Regions from separate parts of the Arthrobacter sp. NPDC080082 genome, predicted to be linked through region 2. Evidence: riboswitches for the same ligand, from Rfam matches in the RefSeq annotation. Region 2 holds a riboswitch; each other region holds the start of a gene.
The links. A riboswitch is a leader RNA that binds a small molecule or an ion and turns the genes downstream of it on or off. The one in region 2 is predicted to bind cyclic di-AMP.

Region 1: another riboswitch for cyclic di-AMP. It lies ahead of AB0O44_RS08735 (hypothetical protein); the one in region 2 lies ahead of AB0O44_RS11870 (glycoside hydrolase family 16 protein).
Region 3: another riboswitch for cyclic di-AMP. It lies ahead of AB0O44_RS14910 (peptidoglycan DD-metalloendopeptidase family protein); the one in region 2 lies ahead of AB0O44_RS11870 (glycoside hydrolase family 16 protein).

What each region holds. Positions count from the first base shown of each region.
Region 1 is NZ_JBFBKQ010000003.1:387,941-393,122, reverse strand. It holds gene AB0O44_RS08740 (glycosyltransferase family 39 protein) at 1-1,828, shown strand, start outside; cyclic di-AMP (ydaO/yuaA leader) riboswitch at 2,039-2,226, shown strand; gene AB0O44_RS08735 (hypothetical protein) at 2,225-2,971, shown strand; gene upp (uracil phosphoribosyltransferase) at 3,091-3,726, opposite strand; gene AB0O44_RS08725 (phosphatase PAP2 family protein) at 3,739-4,575, opposite strand; gene AB0O44_RS08720 (nucleoside deaminase) at 4,671-5,174, shown strand.
Region 2 is NZ_JBFBKQ010000005.1:170,141-175,322, forward strand. It holds gene AB0O44_RS11855 (polysaccharide deacetylase family protein) at 1-59, shown strand, start outside; gene AB0O44_RS11860 (PadR family transcriptional regulator) at 164-703, shown strand; gene AB0O44_RS11865 (AarF/UbiB family protein) at 709-2,418, shown strand; cyclic di-AMP (ydaO/yuaA leader) riboswitch at 2,593-2,743, shown strand; gene AB0O44_RS11870 (glycoside hydrolase family 16 protein) at 2,750-3,805, shown strand; gene AB0O44_RS11875 (class II glutamine amidotransferase) at 3,858-4,727, shown strand; gene AB0O44_RS11880 (MFS transporter) at 4,804-5,182, opposite strand, start outside.
Region 3 is NZ_JBFBKQ010000007.1:136,402-141,583, reverse strand. It holds gene serC (phosphoserine transaminase) at 1-736, opposite strand, end outside; gene AB0O44_RS14915 (metal-dependent transcriptional regulator) at 990-1,685, shown strand; cyclic di-AMP (ydaO/yuaA leader) riboswitch at 1,805-2,047, shown strand; gene AB0O44_RS14910 (peptidoglycan DD-metalloendopeptidase family protein) at 2,050-2,868, shown strand; cyclic di-AMP (ydaO/yuaA leader) riboswitch at 2,981-3,174, shown strand; gene AB0O44_RS14905 (NlpC/P60 family protein) at 3,441-4,202, shown strand; gene AB0O44_RS14900 (HNH endonuclease) at 4,458-4,958, shown strand; gene AB0O44_RS14895 (NTP transferase domain-containing protein) at 4,995-5,182, shown strand, end outside.

The sequences.
Region 1 (5,182 bases), on a different contig from region 2:
CAAGCCGCCGGCGTCGCTCTGGGTGATGGGCCTGTCCGTGCGGCTTTTCGGGCTGAGCTCCTGGAGCGTCCTGGCGCCCGAGGCTCTGATGGGTGTCGCGACGGTGTGGCTGGTCTACCTGGCCGTCCGCCGGGCCGCCGCACCCGCGACGGCGGACGCCCGGCTGGCCCACCGCGCCGGACTGATCGCCGGGGCCGTGATGGCCCTGACCCCCGTGGCCGTGCTGATGTTCCGCTTCAACAACCCGGATGCCCTGCTGGTCCTGCTGATGACGGCCGCAGCCTACGCGGTGCTGCGCGCCATCCAGGACGCCCGGCTGCGCTGGCTGCTCCTGGCCGGGGTGCTGCTGGGCTTCGGGTTCCTGACCAAGCAGCTGCAGGTGCTGCTGGTGGTCCCGGGCTTCACCGCGGCCTACCTGCTCGCCGCACGCGCCGGCCTGGGCCGGCGGCTGCTGCACCTGCTCGCCACGGGAGCGGCGATGGTGGTGGCGGCCGGCTGGTGGCTGGCCGCCGTCGAGCTCACCCCGGCGGCTGACCGGCCCTACATCGGCGGCTCGCAGGGCAACTCCATCCTGGAACTGACCCTGGGCTACAACGGCCTGGGCCGGCTCAGCGGGGACGAGACGGGGAGCGTCGGCGGCGGCAACGGCTGGGGCACCCCCGGCCTGCTCCGGCTTTTCAACAGCGAGTTCGGCGGGCAGATCGCCTGGCTGCTGCCGTCGGTGCTGCTGCTGGCGGCTGGGCTGCTGTGGCTGGGCCGGCGGGCGCCACGGACCGACGCCGTCCGCGCCTCCGTGGTGGTCTGGGGCGGCTGGGTGCTAGTCACCGGGCTGACGTTCAGCCTGATGGCCGGCATCATCCACCCGTATTACATGGTGGCGCTGGCCCCGGGGGTCGCCGGGTTGGCCGGTCTGGGGTCGGTGCTGCTGTGGCAGCGGCGGGATCAACCCGGTGCCGCCGGGACGCTCGCCGCCGCGGTGGCCGCGGCCGGTTTCATGGCTTTCGAGCTGCTGGGCCGCACGCCCGCGTTCGTTCCGTGGCTGCGCTGGCTGGTGCTGGCCGTGGCGCTGGCAGCGGCCGTCGGGGTGATGGTTCCGGCCGTCCGGGCCCGGGTCGCCGGCGCGTCCGCCGCCGGGACCACTGGCCCGCTGTCCCCTGGCGGCCCGACAGCGGCGCTCTTGGGACGTACGACGGCGGGACTCGCCGTCGTCGCGGCCCTCGCCGGTCCCCTGGCGTACTCGCTGTCCACCGCCGCCACCGCGCACTCCGGCTCGATCGTCAGCGCGGGGCCTGCGGTGGGTGGCCGGGCGGGCCTGCCGGCCATGTTCGGCGGCACGGGCGGAGCCATGGGCAACGCGCAGGGCAATCCCTTCGGCCCGACCAACGGCACCGGGGCCAACAGCAACGGGGCAAACGGCAACGGGGCAAACGGCACCGTCCGCGGCCAGGGCGGGGGCATGGGCGGCGGAATGGGCGGGCTCCTCGGCGCGACCACCCCGTCGTCTGCCTTGGTGGATGCCCTCGAAACGGACGCCGGCCGTTACACCTGGGCGGCCGCCGTCGTCGGGTCCAACAACGCCGCCGGTTACCAGCTCGCCACGCAGCTGCCCGTGATGGCCGTGGGCGGGTTCAACGGCACCGACCCCGCACCCACTCTCGAGCAGTTCCAGCAGTACGTCGCCGAAGGCCGGATCCACTACTTCATCGCCGGCCGCACCATGCAGGGCGAAAGCGGATCCGACGACGCCGCCAGGATCGCCGACTGGGTGACGGCCACCTACCCCGCCCAGAGCGTCGGCGGCACCACGGTGTACCTGCTGGCGAAGTAGCCGCCCCGGACGGTCCGCCGTTTCGACGGTTCCCTGCCGCGTAGACGTCTCCAAGCGTCGGGCATGCAGGGAACCGTCGAAACGGCCCGAAACACAGGACCCGCCCACTGCAAATCGGCAACCAGCCACACCGCGGCGTTACCTAAATGTGACATGAGGGAGAAAGTCCGGTACCGTTTTTATGGTGCGGCCATCGATCTGGCCGCATATCCGGGTCTGACGCCAAACTCTGCCGCTTCCCGGATTCCATGGATTGAGGCAGAGACGGGGAACCCAGAGTTCCCGGGCACCTGCATCCATGCACCCCTTGGGGTTAAGCCGACTCGTTGATCATCCGAGCGGCCGGATTTCTCTTCCGAACCCGACAGCTAACTCCGTAGGCGTTGAGAGGCGAACATGACTGAACACAAGGCACCCGTGCGCCTAAAAGGCGCTAAACGCACCTCCTCGGCCGACGTCGCGCGCCACCGCGCCGACCCGGCCCAGGGCTCGGCCACCCGAGGCCGCGCCAGCTTTGGCTCCAAGGGCAAGCTCACCGCCGTCGCGCTGACCGCGGCCGCCGTGCTGCTGGGCGCCGGCGCCGCAGGCCAGGCCACCGGCACCACCGCCCCGGTCGCGACCGCCACCCAGGCCCCGGCCCTGCAGCTCTCCGACCTGGAACGGCTCGGCAGCTACACCCCGGCCACGGCACCGGCCAGCGTCGAAGCCCAGGCCTCCAAGGTCACCCCCGAGACCCCGGCTCCGTCCACCCCCGCTCCGTCCACGCCGGCCCCCGCACCGGCTGCTCCGGCTCCCGCCGCGGCACCCGCCCCGGCCCCGCAGCCAGTGGCCGTCGACGATCCCGCCGGCGCACAGGCCTACGCCGCCTCGCAGCTGCCGGCCCACGGCTGGGCCCCGAGCGAGATGCAGTGCCTGATGAAGCTCTGGACCCGCGAATCGGACTGGAAGACCACGGCCACCAACCCGTCCAGCGGTGCCTACGGCGTGGTCCAGTCCCTCCCGGCCGAGAAGATGGCCAGCGCCGGCGCGGACTACATGACCAACTACCGCACCCAGATCAACTGGGGCCTGCAGTACGTGCAGGAACGGTACGGCTCCCCCTGCGGCGCCCTGAACTTCCACTACGCGAACAACTGGTACTAAGCCGCCAAGGCTGACGCCACCCCGCGCAGATACAGCAAAGGCACCGGATCTCGTCAGATCCGGTGCCTTTGCTGTATCCCCGGGCGGCCCGTTCAGCGGCCCGAGGGAAAGCGGACGCGCTACCCGGCGATGCCGTAGAGCCGGTCGCCAGCGTCGCCCAGGCCGGGGACGATGTAGGACTTCTCGTTCAGCTTCTCGTCGATGGAGGCCAACACGATCGTGACGTTGGCGTCGGAGAGCTCTTCCTCCAGCTTGGCCAGGCCCTCGGGGGCGGCCAGCAGGCAGATGCAGGTGACGTCGGAGGCGCCGCGCTTGAAGAGGAACTTGATCGCCTCGCGCAGGGTGCCGCCGGTGGCCAGCATGGGGTCCAGGACGAAGATCTGACGGTCGGTCAGGTCCTCGGGGAGCCGCTCGGCGTAGGTGATGATGTCCAGGGTTTCCTCGTCGCGGGCCATGCCCAGGAAGCCGACCTCCGCGGTGGGGACCAGCTTGGTCATGCCCTCGAGCATGCCGAGGCCGGCGCGGAGGATCGGGACCACCAGCGGGGTGGGCTTGGTGAAGGCCGTGCCGATGGTGGTGCTGACCGGGGTCTCGATGGTGACCGGTTCGGTGCGGACGTCGCGGGTTGCCTCGTACGCCAGCAGCGTGACCAGCTCTTCGGTGAGCTGGCGGAAGACGGGTGACGGGGTGTTCTTGTCCCGCAGAACGGTGAGCTTATGGGCCACCAGCGGGTGGTCGACAACGAGAGTGCGCATGGGTCAAAACTATCATCCGGACGCTTCGGACCGCCCCCGCCCGCCGGGTGTCCCGGCCTCGTCCGCCGCCCCGCGACGATGCGCCGTTTCGGCGTCGTGGTGCCCGTCCGGCGCCTTCTCGCGCAGGCGCTGGCCGTTGTCGAAGGTGGGCGCCGGGCCGGTCCGTTCCCGGTGCCTGATCACGTGGAACAGCCGATGCGCCAGGATCACGATGCCCACCCAGCCCAGGCCGAGCGCCCAGCCGAAGATCACGTCGGTCATCCAGTGATGGCCTAGGAACACCCGGCTCATGCCCATCGCGATGATGAAGAGCGCCCCGGCCGTGATCAATCCCACCCGGGCGATGGTGCGCTGGACCTGCAGGCAGGTGAGGTACACCACGAGTGAGATCACCACGGTGGTGTTCAGGGTGTGGCCGCTGGGGAACGACGGCGAGTTTTCGTAGGGCGGGACGGCATCGGCGTGGTCGGGGCGGGTGCGTCCGATGAGCTTCTTGCCCAGGGAGGTAGCGGTGACGGAGACGGCGGCCGCCCCGCCGATGAGGATGAGCGGGCGCCAGGTCCGGGTCCGCCAGATCAACAGCGCGGTGAGGATGCTGGCCAGGATCGGCATGCCGATGCCGCCGCCGATGTTGGTGAACCCGGTGACGAACGCATCCAGGCCGGGGCTGCGGAGCCGTTCCATGGCGGCGAGCATGGGCTTGTCCAGGTTGGCCAGGCCGGCGTCGTCCACCACGTTGTCGTAGACCTCGGCGCTGGTCAGGGCCAGCGCCACCACCGCGATGCCGCCCAGCAGCATGGTGATCCAGAGCGCGGCGTAGGGCACCACCCATTTGCCCCAGCGCCGCATCAACCAGCTCTCAGTCCTGGTGCTCACTGCGTTCTCCCGACGTCCGGTGCACCCACGGTGCACAGCTTGCTTAGGATCGAAACTACCATTGAGCCATGACATCGCCCGAGCCCCGCCATGCCGAGTGGATGGGCCTCGCCCTGAGCGAGGCCCGGCAGGCCCTCGCCACCGCGGACGTGCCGATCGGGGCCGTGGTGATCGGCCCGGACGGGACGGTGCTGGGCGCCGGCCGGAACGAGCGGGAGGCCCTCGGGGACCCGACGGCGCACGCCGAGATGGTCGCCATCCGGGAAGCGGCCGCGCGGCTTCGCGAGCGCCGTGCCGACGAGGGGGCGCGCGACGACGGCTGGCGGCTGGCGGACTGCACCCTGGTGGTGACGCTGGAGCCGTGTGCGATGTGCGCCGGCGCGGTGGTGCTGGCCAGGATTCCCCGCGTGGTGTTCGGCGCCTGGGACGAGAAGGCGGGCGCCGCGGGGTCCGTCTTCGACATTCTCCGCGAGCGCCGGCTAAACCACTGGGTGGAGGTCTACGGCGGCGTGCGGGAGCAGGAGTGCGGGGACTTGCTGCGGGACTTCTTCGCCGAGCACCGCGGCGCCTGATTCCCCGT
Region 2 (5,182 bases):
ATGCGATGAAGCAGCGCGGCGAGGCCTTCGTCCACCTCCCCCGGCCCGCAGCCGCCTGAGGCTCCCACACCCGCAGCCCTATCGCCCACAGCGCAACCCTGTTGTTTCCGCATATCGGGACGTATCGTTAAGTATCGTTAGCGAACCCCTGGAGGAGAGCATCATGCGTAACTCATACCCGATGGGCGGTTTCGGCGCCCCCAGCTTTGATGGCATGTGGCAGGCCGTCGAGGACCTGCGTTCACGCTTCGAAAAGCGCACCGGCAGCCGCGCCGGCCGCGGCGAGGTCCGCTCGGCCGTACTGGCGCTCCTGGCGGAGCGGCCCATGCACGGCTACCAGATCATCCGCGAGATCGAGGAGCGCAGCAGCGGCAGCTGGAAGCCGAGCGCCGGCTCCGTCTACCCGACCCTGCAGCTGCTGGCCGACGAGGGCCTGATCCGCGCCGAGGAGTCCAACGGGCGGAAGATCTATTCCCTGACGGACGCCGGCCGCGAAGAGGTCTCCGGCGGCACCTCCGCTCCCTGGGAGTCCGCCGACGCGGACCAGGCCCCCGGTTTCGGGGCACTGCCGAAGGCCGGCATCGAGCTGGCCCAGGCCGCATCCCAGGTGGGCCGCACCGGCACGCCGGAGCAGGTCAAGCAGGCCGTGGCCGTGCTGGACGAGGCGCGCCGCCGGCTGTACTCGATCCTGGCCCAGGACTGACGCGGGTGGCGGAGGCTGGCCGGGCCCGGGCGGACCCGGCGGCCGGGACAGGGAGCACCCGCGCCCGCTACCGGAGGATCCTGCGCTTCGCGGCCTGGCACCTCGCCGTGACCTGGTGGCACGAGCTGCTGCTCCCCCGCCTGGGCCTGCGACGGATCACCGAGCGCAGCCGGACCCGACGGATGATCCGCTTCGCCCGGCGCTTCCGCGCCCTGGCCGTGGAGCTGGGCGGCCTGATGATCAAAGTGGGCCAGTTCCTCTCCTCGCGCCTGGACGTCCTCCCGCCGGAGATCACCAGGGAACTCGAGGACCTCCAGGACGAGGTTCCCCCGGTCGCGTTCCCGGCCATCCGGGACCTGGCCGAGGCAGAACTGGGCACACCGCTGGAGAACATCTTCGCCGTCATCGAGGAGACGCCCATCGCCGCGGCGTCCCTCGGGCAGGCGCACCGCGCGACGCTGCTGCCCGCGGCGGCGGAGGATGCCGGCATGAGCGGCGTCGTGGTGAAGGTTCAGCGCCCCGGGATCGAGGCGATCGTCGACGTCGACCTGGCCGCCCTGCGCCGGGTGGGCGGCTGGCTGAGCCACTTCCGGCTGGTCTCGGACCGGGCGGACATGCCCTCCCTGGTGGAGGAGTTCGCCCAGACCAGCCTCGAGGAGGTCGACTACCTGCAGGAGGCGGCCAACTCCGAGCGGTTCGACGCCGACTTCGCCGGCGACGAGCGGGTGGCGGTCCCCCGCGTCGCCTGGGAACGGACCACCCGCCGGGTCCTGACCCTGGAAGACGTCACCGCCATCAAGATCACGGACACGGACGGCCTCCGCGCCACGGGGATAGACCCCGTGGAGGTGGCTCCGCTCTTCGCATCGGTGATGTTCGACCAGCTCTTCACCACCGGGTTCTTCCATGCCGACCCGCACCCGGGGAACATCTTCGTCACCCCGGCCCCCGGCGCCGGAGGGCTGCCCTGGCGGCTGACGTTCATCGATTTCGGCATGATGGGCGAGGTGCCCCCGGGCACCCGGAGCGGGCTGCGGAAGCTGCTCATCGCGGCGGCCGCGCGCGACGGCGGAGGCCTGGTCTCTGCGATCGGCGAGATCGGGGTGCTGCTGCCCACGGCGGATACCGCCGAACTGGAGCGGGCCATGTCCCGGCTGTTCACCCGCTTCGGCGGCATGGGCTTCGCCGAACTGCGCGAGGTGGACCCGCGGGAGTTCCTGGCCTTCGCCAACGAGTTCGGCGAACTGGTCCGCTCGCTGCCGTTTCAGGTCCCGGAGAATTTCCTGCTCATCATCCGGGCGATGTCGCTCACCTCCGGGGTGTGCAGTTCCCTCGACCCGCGCTTCAACCTCTGGGACTCGGTGGAGCCGTACGCGGCACGGCTGCTGCGCGAGGAGCGCGGAAACCTCCTGCAGGACGCCGGCCGCCAGGTCTTCGACGCCGCGGCGGTGGCCTTCCGCCTGCCGCAGCGCCTCGACCGGCTGGCGGCGCGCGCCGAGGAGGGTTCCCTGACCGTGGGCAACCCCCGGCTGGAGCGCCAGGTGGCCCGGCTGGACCGCACCGTGCGCCGCGCGGTGTCCGCCCTCCTCTTCGCCGCCCTGCTGATTGCCGGCGCCATCCTCCGGCACGACGACCCGGTGCTCGGAACGGCACTCCTGGCCGTCTCCGTGCTCCCGCTGCTGCATTCCGCCTGGCCGGGACGCCGCGGACCCTGACCGCCGCTTTGTTCCCTAAGCCCGCCGCTGACGCGGCCCGGCTGCATCTCAAGCCGCCACGCGGAGGCCGGTGACTGCCGTTACTTAATTGTGATTAACCGGCTCGATGCCGTACGGTCGACGGGTGGACCGTCAACGTTGGTCCCAATTCCGTGCGTCGCTGAGCTCTGCCGCGCCCGGGATCCGCTAGATATAAGGCAGAGGCGGGGGACCCAAGTGTCCCGGGTATGGCGTTGGCCTGCCCTCGGGGTGAAGCCGTGGTGTCCCACGGCCGGATGACCTCATCCGAACCCGACAGCTAACTCCGCAGGCGTTGAGAGGTAAACCTTCCATGTCTGCACCCCAGGATCAGACGTGCGCCCCCGCGCGCCGTCGTGACCAGTCCGCTCCCTCCCCCCTTCGACGCACCGCCCTTCGGCTGAAGTCCCCCCGCGTCCTGTCCCTCGCCGCCGCGGCGGCCGTCGCCGTCGTCGGCCTCGGTTCACTCGGCCAGGCCACCCTGAACAGCCTGACCCAGGCGCAGGCGTCGGAGGTCTCCCAGGCCGCCCCCGCCTCCGCCCCGGCCTCGCCGTCGGCAACACCGGCCGCACCGGCCAGCACGGCGGCCGCCGCCCCGGCAACCACCGCGGCCCCCGCACCGGTGCAGGCCGCTCCCCCGGCAGCCGCCCCCGCGCCCGCCGCGGTGCAGGCCGCCCCGGCACCCGCCCTCGCCGTAGCCTCCACCGGCGGCCCCGCTCCCCTGGGTGTCCCCGGCAACTGGTCCCTGGCCTTCAACGACGACTTCAACGGCGCCGGCCTGGATACCAACAAGTGGGCCGCCTGCTGGTTCGCGCCCGGCTGCGGAACTATGAACAAGGTCAGCACCAGCCCCGCCAACGTCTCGGTCAGCAACGGCAACCTGGTCCTGAACCTGGCGTCGGCCACTTCCGGTGCGCTGGTCTCCTCCAACCCCCGCGGCGGCGCCGGCACCGGCTACCAGTTCACCACCGGCTACGTCGAGGCCCGGATCAAGTTCCCCGGCAACGCCAACGGCCTCTACAACTGGCCGGCATTCTGGTCCACCGGCCAGTCCTGGCCCGCCACCGGCGAGAACGACATCGCCGAGGTCCTCAAGGCCAAGATGACGGTCAACTACCACTCCACCAGCGGCGCCCAGAACCAGGGCGGCGTGGGGGGCAACTGGGCCAACGAGTACCACACCTTCGGCCTGCACCGGATGGCCAGCTCCTCGGACGTCTACTTCGACGGCGTCAAGGTCAAGTCCTACCCGACCAACGACGGCAACGCCCCGCAGTACCTGGTCCTGAACGTCGGTGCCTCCTCGACCAACCCGGCCTACGGCCCGGCGTCGCAGGTCCTGGTGGATTACGTCCGCGCCTGGCAGTAGCCCGGACGTACACTGGCTCCCATAACGCCGCGTAAACCACGGAGGAGCCACCATGTGCCGACTGTTCGGGCTCCACGCCGGCGCCCGAACGGTCCGCGCCACGTTTTGGCTGCTCGACGCGCCGGACAGCCTGTCCGTCCAGAGCCGGCGCGAGCCGGACGGGGCGGGCATCGGCACCTTCGACGAGTTCGGACAGCCGCACGTGGCGAAACAGCCGCTCGCGGCGTGGGAGGACCACGCCTTCGCCCGGGAGGCCAGGACGCTGCGGAGCACCACGTTCCTCGCGCATGTCCGCTACGCCAGCACCGGCGCCCACACCGTGGCCAACACCCACCCGTTCGAGCAGGACGGGCGGCTGTTCGCGCACAACGGCGCCTTCGGTGACCTGGACCGGCTGGACGCACGGCTCGCGGAGTTCGGTGTCGCCGACCTGGTCCGGGGGCAGACGGACAGCGAACGCCTCTTCGCCCTGATCACCGCCGAAACCCGGCGGGCGGACGGCGACGTCGGCGCCGGGATCACCCACGCCGTGGCCTGGGCCGCCGCCGAACTGCCGGTGCTCAGCCTGAACCTGATCGTCACCACGGCCACGGAGCTGTGGGCGCTGCGCTACCCGGAAACCCATGAGCTGCACCTGCTGGAGCGCGATCCCGGGCGGATCCACGGCCCGGCCGCGCCGCTGGAGGCGCGCAGCCACCGCATCCACGCCCACAGCGAGGACCTCGCCGCCGGGCCGCAGGTGCTGATCGCCACCGAGCCGATGGACCACGACCCCGGCTGGCGTGCGCTGGCCCCCGGGGAAATGCTGCGGGTGGGCCCGGACCTGGCAGTCACGTCCACGTTTCCGTTCCCGGACGGGCCCCGGCACCGGCTCGACCTCTCGGATCTCAGCCCCGAGGCCGCCGCCTCGCAGCGTCCCTAGCCAGCCCCGTCCCTAGACTGCCCCGTCCCTAACAAGCCCCGTCCCTCACAAGCCCCGTCCCTAACAAGCAAAGCGCCTAGCTGCGTTCCGCCACCGCGGAATCCGCGGCGTCACCGGCGTGGGCCTGTTCGGCGGGTTTCCGGCCCGTGGCGGGCATCGCGACGACGGCGATCACCGTCAGCACCGCGCCCACCAGCACCGCCAGGAACACCGCGCCGGAGGCCGTGACGACGGTCCCGGGGTTGGTGTCCCCGCCCGGGGTCCCGGCGTAGATTGCGTTGGCGACGGCGCCGAAGACCGCCACGCCGATCGAGCTGCCGATCGATCGGGCGAACAGGTTGGTGCCGGTCACCACGCCGCGTTCGTTCCACTCCACGCTGGACTGGGCGGCGATCAGCGTGGGCGTGGCGACAAGCCCCAGGCCCAGCCCCACGATGAAGCAGCTGGCCGCGACC
Region 3 (5,182 bases), on a different contig from region 2:
GGTTCAGCCGCGAGTTGTCGATGGCGGTCTGCAGGTCCAGGAAGTCCGGGATCCAGCGGCCGGAGGCCTTGACCCGGGCGGCCCGCTCCAGGGCCGCGGGGGAGAACAGGCCAAGCCACAGGCCGCCGTCGGAGGCGAAGTTCTTCTGCGGCGCGAAGTAGTAGACGTCGGACTCCGCGACGTCGACATCCAGGCCGCCGGCGGCGGAGGTCGCGTCGACCAGGACCAGCGAACCCTCCTCCGCACCGGCCACCCGCCGGACCGGGGCGGCCACGCCGGTGGAGGTCTCATTTTGCGGCCAGGCGTAGACGTCCACACCGGCCTCCGCCCGCGCCTCGGGCCGGGTGCCCGGCTCGGCCTTGATGATCGAGGACTCGGCCAGGAAGGGCGCCTTGTTCGTGGCGGCGGCGAACTTGGAGCCGAACTCGCCGAAGGAGAGGTGCTGTGCCTTGTTCTCCACGAGCCCGAAGCTGGCGATATCCCAGAACGCCGTCGAGCCGCCCACCCCCAGGACCACCTCGTAGCCCTCGGGGGCGCGGAAGAAGTCGCTGAGGCCGGAGCGGACCGAGCCCACCAGGTTCTTGACCGGGGCCTGGCGGTGGGAGGTGCCGAGCAGGGTGGTCGAGGCCGACGCCAGGGCCTCCATCTGTTCCGGGCGGACCTTCGAGGGCCCGGCGCCAAACCGGCCGTCCTTGGGAAGAAGGTTCGCGGGAATGGTGATGCTGGTGTCGCTCACAATGGCTCCAATGGTCGGCTGGGTGCGAGAGGTGGCTGGTCGGCCGGTAAGGACCGCTTCCATTCTGCCCGACGGCGGCCCCGGTGCCGGAAAACGGGCTGTCATAGTCCGGTCAGGAAGCCGGCCCTCAAATTATCCGGAGTAATTCACAATAGGCTAGGCTGTCCGGAGCGTATGGCGGATCCCGGGTGGCCGCACCCCGCACGCTGTACGGTGGAATGACGCAAGGACGGCGCTCAAGGAGCTGAGCTGGATGACGGATCTGATCGACACTACGGAGATGTATCTTCGGACCATTTTGGAGCTTGAGGAAGAGAACATCGTCGCGCTCCGGGCCCGCATTGCCGAACGACTCCGCCACTCCGGACCCACCGTCTCCCAGACCGTCGGCCGGATGGAACGCGACGGGCTGGTCGTGGTCTCCGGCGACCGCCACCTGGAACTGACCGAGGTGGGTCGGCGGCGCGCCACCGAGGTGATGCGCAAGCACCGCCTCGCCGAACGGCTGCTGGCCGACGTGATCGGCCTGGACTGGGCCTATGTCCATGAGGAAGCCTGCCGCTGGGAGCACGTGATGAGCGAACGGGTTGAGCGCCGCATCTTCGAGATGCTGGACCACCCCACCGTCTCCCCGTACGGCAACCCCATCCCGGGCCTCGCCGAACTGGGCGGTCTGCCGACGGCGGAACAGGCCGACGGCGTCGTCAACCTCCTGGACGCCATGGCGGGATATGCCGCGGACTCCAGAATCACCGTGAGCCGGCTTGCCGAACCCATCCAGGTGGAACCCGAGCTGCTGGTGCAGCTGGACGAGGGCGGTATCCGGCCCGGGGCCACCGTCTCGCTGGAGCGGGTGGGGGAGTACATCTCCGTCCGCGTCCCCGACATTGAGGGCGCGCTCGAGCTGCCGCCCGAGGTCGCCGCCCACGTTTTCGTTACCCGCGGGTAGGGCGACGCGGAAGCATACCGTAAGTGTGCTGTTTACTAGCCCGTCTAGGAGATAACGAAATTATTACTACGGGTCTTAATCCCCTATAGTTATCGACTAGTACCGAGACTAAAGCGTTACCTGATCCGAAGCCGAGCTCTGCCAGCGGATCAGGGTGCGAATCACCTTCTGGCAGAGGCGGGGGAACCACTACCGGCCGGTAATTCCGGCCTTGGGGTGAAGTCCGCTAGCGGCAAGCGAACTCTCTGAGGACACCATTTCCGGGTGCCTCTCTGCCTGGATGCTTGCATCGGCGGACCGGGTCTATGCACTCTCTGACCCGAATCCGACAGCTAACTTCGCAGGCTTTTCAGAGAGGAACCACTTGAGCACGCAGACCGTCCGCGGGCGCCGCCGCGCCGCCGGCCCGGCTCCGGAGCCGCGCCCCGCCGTCGACGTCACCGCCCCGCGCCCCCGCGACGCGCACCGGGACGAGCGCCGCAGCCGGCGCAGCCCGCTCCGCCAGGTCGCAGACTTCGCCGCCGTCACCGGCATGGGCCAGAAGGCCGGCATGACCCTGGCCGCCGCTGGCATCGCGCTCACCGTGGCCGTCCCCGTTACCGGCCCCGCTCTGGCCGTCGACGCCCCCACCTCGGGATCTGTCTCCGCGGCGGCCCAGCCCGAGGTCAAGGCCGCCGCGGCCCAGATCGACTTCAACCGCACCGCCGTCACCACCAAGGGCGACCCGGACGGCAAGCTCAAGCAGCTGCTCAGCGCGCAATCCGTCGGCTCCATCACCCGCGCCGCATCCGCGGGGACGCTCGGCGCCCCGCTGGACACCATGATCACGGCTTCGCCCTTCGGTTACCGGATCAGCCCCATTACCGGCGCGGTGGGCGAATTCCACCGCGGCCAGGACTACGCCGCCCAGTGCGGGACGGCCGTCCATGCCGCAGCAAGCGGCACCGTAACCTTCTCCGGCTGGCACCCCTACGGGGGCGGCAACCGGATTGTGGTCGACCATGGCAATGGCCTGGAGACCACGTATAACCACTTGTCGTCATCCAGCGTCCACGTCGGCCAGAAGGTCTCCCGTGGCGATGTGATAGCGATGAGCGGAACAACCGGTGCCTCCACCGGCTGCCACCTCCACTTCGAGGTGATGGTCAATGGGGACGTCGTTGATCCGCTGGGCTGGCTCTAGAAGAGCCCTTCGCAATGCTCACACTTCCGTGACACGCCGTGATCTGAATGTGACATTGAGTCCGAACTGTTGTACCGTATGAAGCACGCCAACTTCACCGAAGTTGGCGCTCTTGAGTGGATTGCCTAACTCTGCCACCGCTCAAGGTCCGTTCGCATGACATCGTCTGGCAGGGGCGGGGGAACCAATTTTGGTCTTCGCAAGAAGGCCTAGGGGTTAAGTCGCAAAGCTTCCCAGGAAGCGGAGCGGCCGGGTGACTCCCATCCGAATCCGACAGCTCACCTCGTAGGCATTGGGAGAGGCTACTTTCGTGTCTTCACGCCACAATGCTGCGCGTTTTCGCGCCGGCGAGGCTCAGTCGAGCCCGCTGATTACCATGCACCGCGTTGCCCTTGCCGGCGCCCGGGATGGTTCACGCAATGCAGTTCCTGCTTTTGGCGCGTCTTCGCAGTACACCCTTCGCTAAAGAAACCCGTTTCGGGGCGATCCGGCGTACCCCCAAGATGCCGGAGCGTCCTTAGTCCCGCCTGTTCAAGAGCGCGGACACAAAGGATCACGAAAGAGAGAACTAAATGACTACTCGTGCAACCATTGCACGCCACCGCGCGGAGGTCACCAAGACCAACTCGCTGGCTGTCATTGCCAAGGCCGTCGGCGACAACGCCGGTGGCATGGGTCGCCAGGCCGCGGTTATCGCTGCTGCCTCCGGCCTGGTCCTGACCAGCGGTATCGCGGCCAACGCCGCTGAGACCAACGTTCAGCGCGAATCCACCTCTGCTTCCGCCACCGAGGTTCAGTCCACCGCTCCGGCCACCATCTCGGCGGCCTCCAGCATCGCCATCTCCTACGAGAAGCCTGCTGTGACTACCGCGGCCGCCCCAGTCGTCGAGGCCCCGAAGCCCGTCGTCAAGGTGCAGGAAGCAGACACCACCGCCGCAGCCACCCCGGCCGCCGGCACCGCGGTCAACGCGTCCGTCGCCACCAAGGCTCCGGCCGCCACCAGCGGCATGGGCGCCTCGATCGCCGCCGCCGCTTACGCTCAGATCGGCGTGTCCCAGGACTGCACCATGCTGGCCACCAACGCCCTGGCCGCCGTCGGCATCCACTACCACGGCTGGCCGGCAGGTTACCTGTCCCTGGGCCGCACCGTCAGCGCCGCCGAAGCGCAGCCGGGTGACCTCGCGTACTACCAGAACGGCGGCATGGGCATGGCCCACATCGCCGTCTACGTCGGCAACGGCATGGCCGTCCACGGCGGCTGGAACGGCGGCACCACCGCCCTCTACAGCGTCAACGTCGGTTCCGGCCCGGTCTTCATCCGCGTCGGCGGCTAAGACCGCCGCTTCCCGCGAAGCTTCGAAAAGGACCCCTGCCACCGGCGGGGGTCCTTCTCTGTTAACCGCCTGGATTGGTGCCGGAACCCTCCGGTGCCAGACCGGCCCGGGATCCGCCACGGATGCCCTGGGGCCCGAAATTCGGTAATCCGGGCCACCCGTGTTTACTCTTGTGGTGTCGATCCTTAGCCTGACCATGCAGAGGGCAGCCGGCCCTCGTGCCACTGGCGGGTGCGGCCGTGAAGAGGGATGCGGATGCGCACACTCGTTCTGAATGCTGGATATGAACCGCTGGCGGTAGTGACCTTCCGCCGGGCACTGGTGCTCGTGCTGACGGGCAAGGCCAGTGTCGTGGCCGAGGGGGACGACCCCGTGGTGGGGCCGCAGGACATCCTCGGCCGGCCGAGCGTCATCCTGCTCAACCGCTACATCCGCCCCCGCTACAACACGGTGACCGCGGTCAGCCGCCGCGGAGTGCTCCGCCGGGACGGCCACCGGTGCGCGTACTGCGCCAAACCGGCCCACACCATCGACCACGTCCAGCCCAAGTCCCGGGGCGGCGCCGACTCTTGGGAGAACCTGGTGGCCGCCTGCCTGCGCTGCAACAACGTCAAGGGCGACCACACCCCGGCCGAGATGGGCTGGAAGCTCGGTTTCACTCCCGGTCCGCCGAAGGGCACCATCTGGCAGATCAAGGAGCTGGAGAAGCCTACCCCCGCATGGGACCCGTTCCTGCTGCCGGAATCCGCGCACTAGCACCGTCGGCCGCCCGCAGGCGGCTAGGCTGGGCGGGTGGAATTCGACGCCGTCATCCTCGCCGGGGGCAGGTCCTCCCGGCTGGGCGGAACCCCCAAGGCCGCCCTCCGCTTTCGCGGGGACACCCTGCTGGAGCGGTCGCTGCTCGCGGCGGCCGGGGCACGCAGCGTCGCCGTCGTGGGCCCGGAAGCCGGCAGCCTCCCGGGCGGCATCCTCCTGTGCCG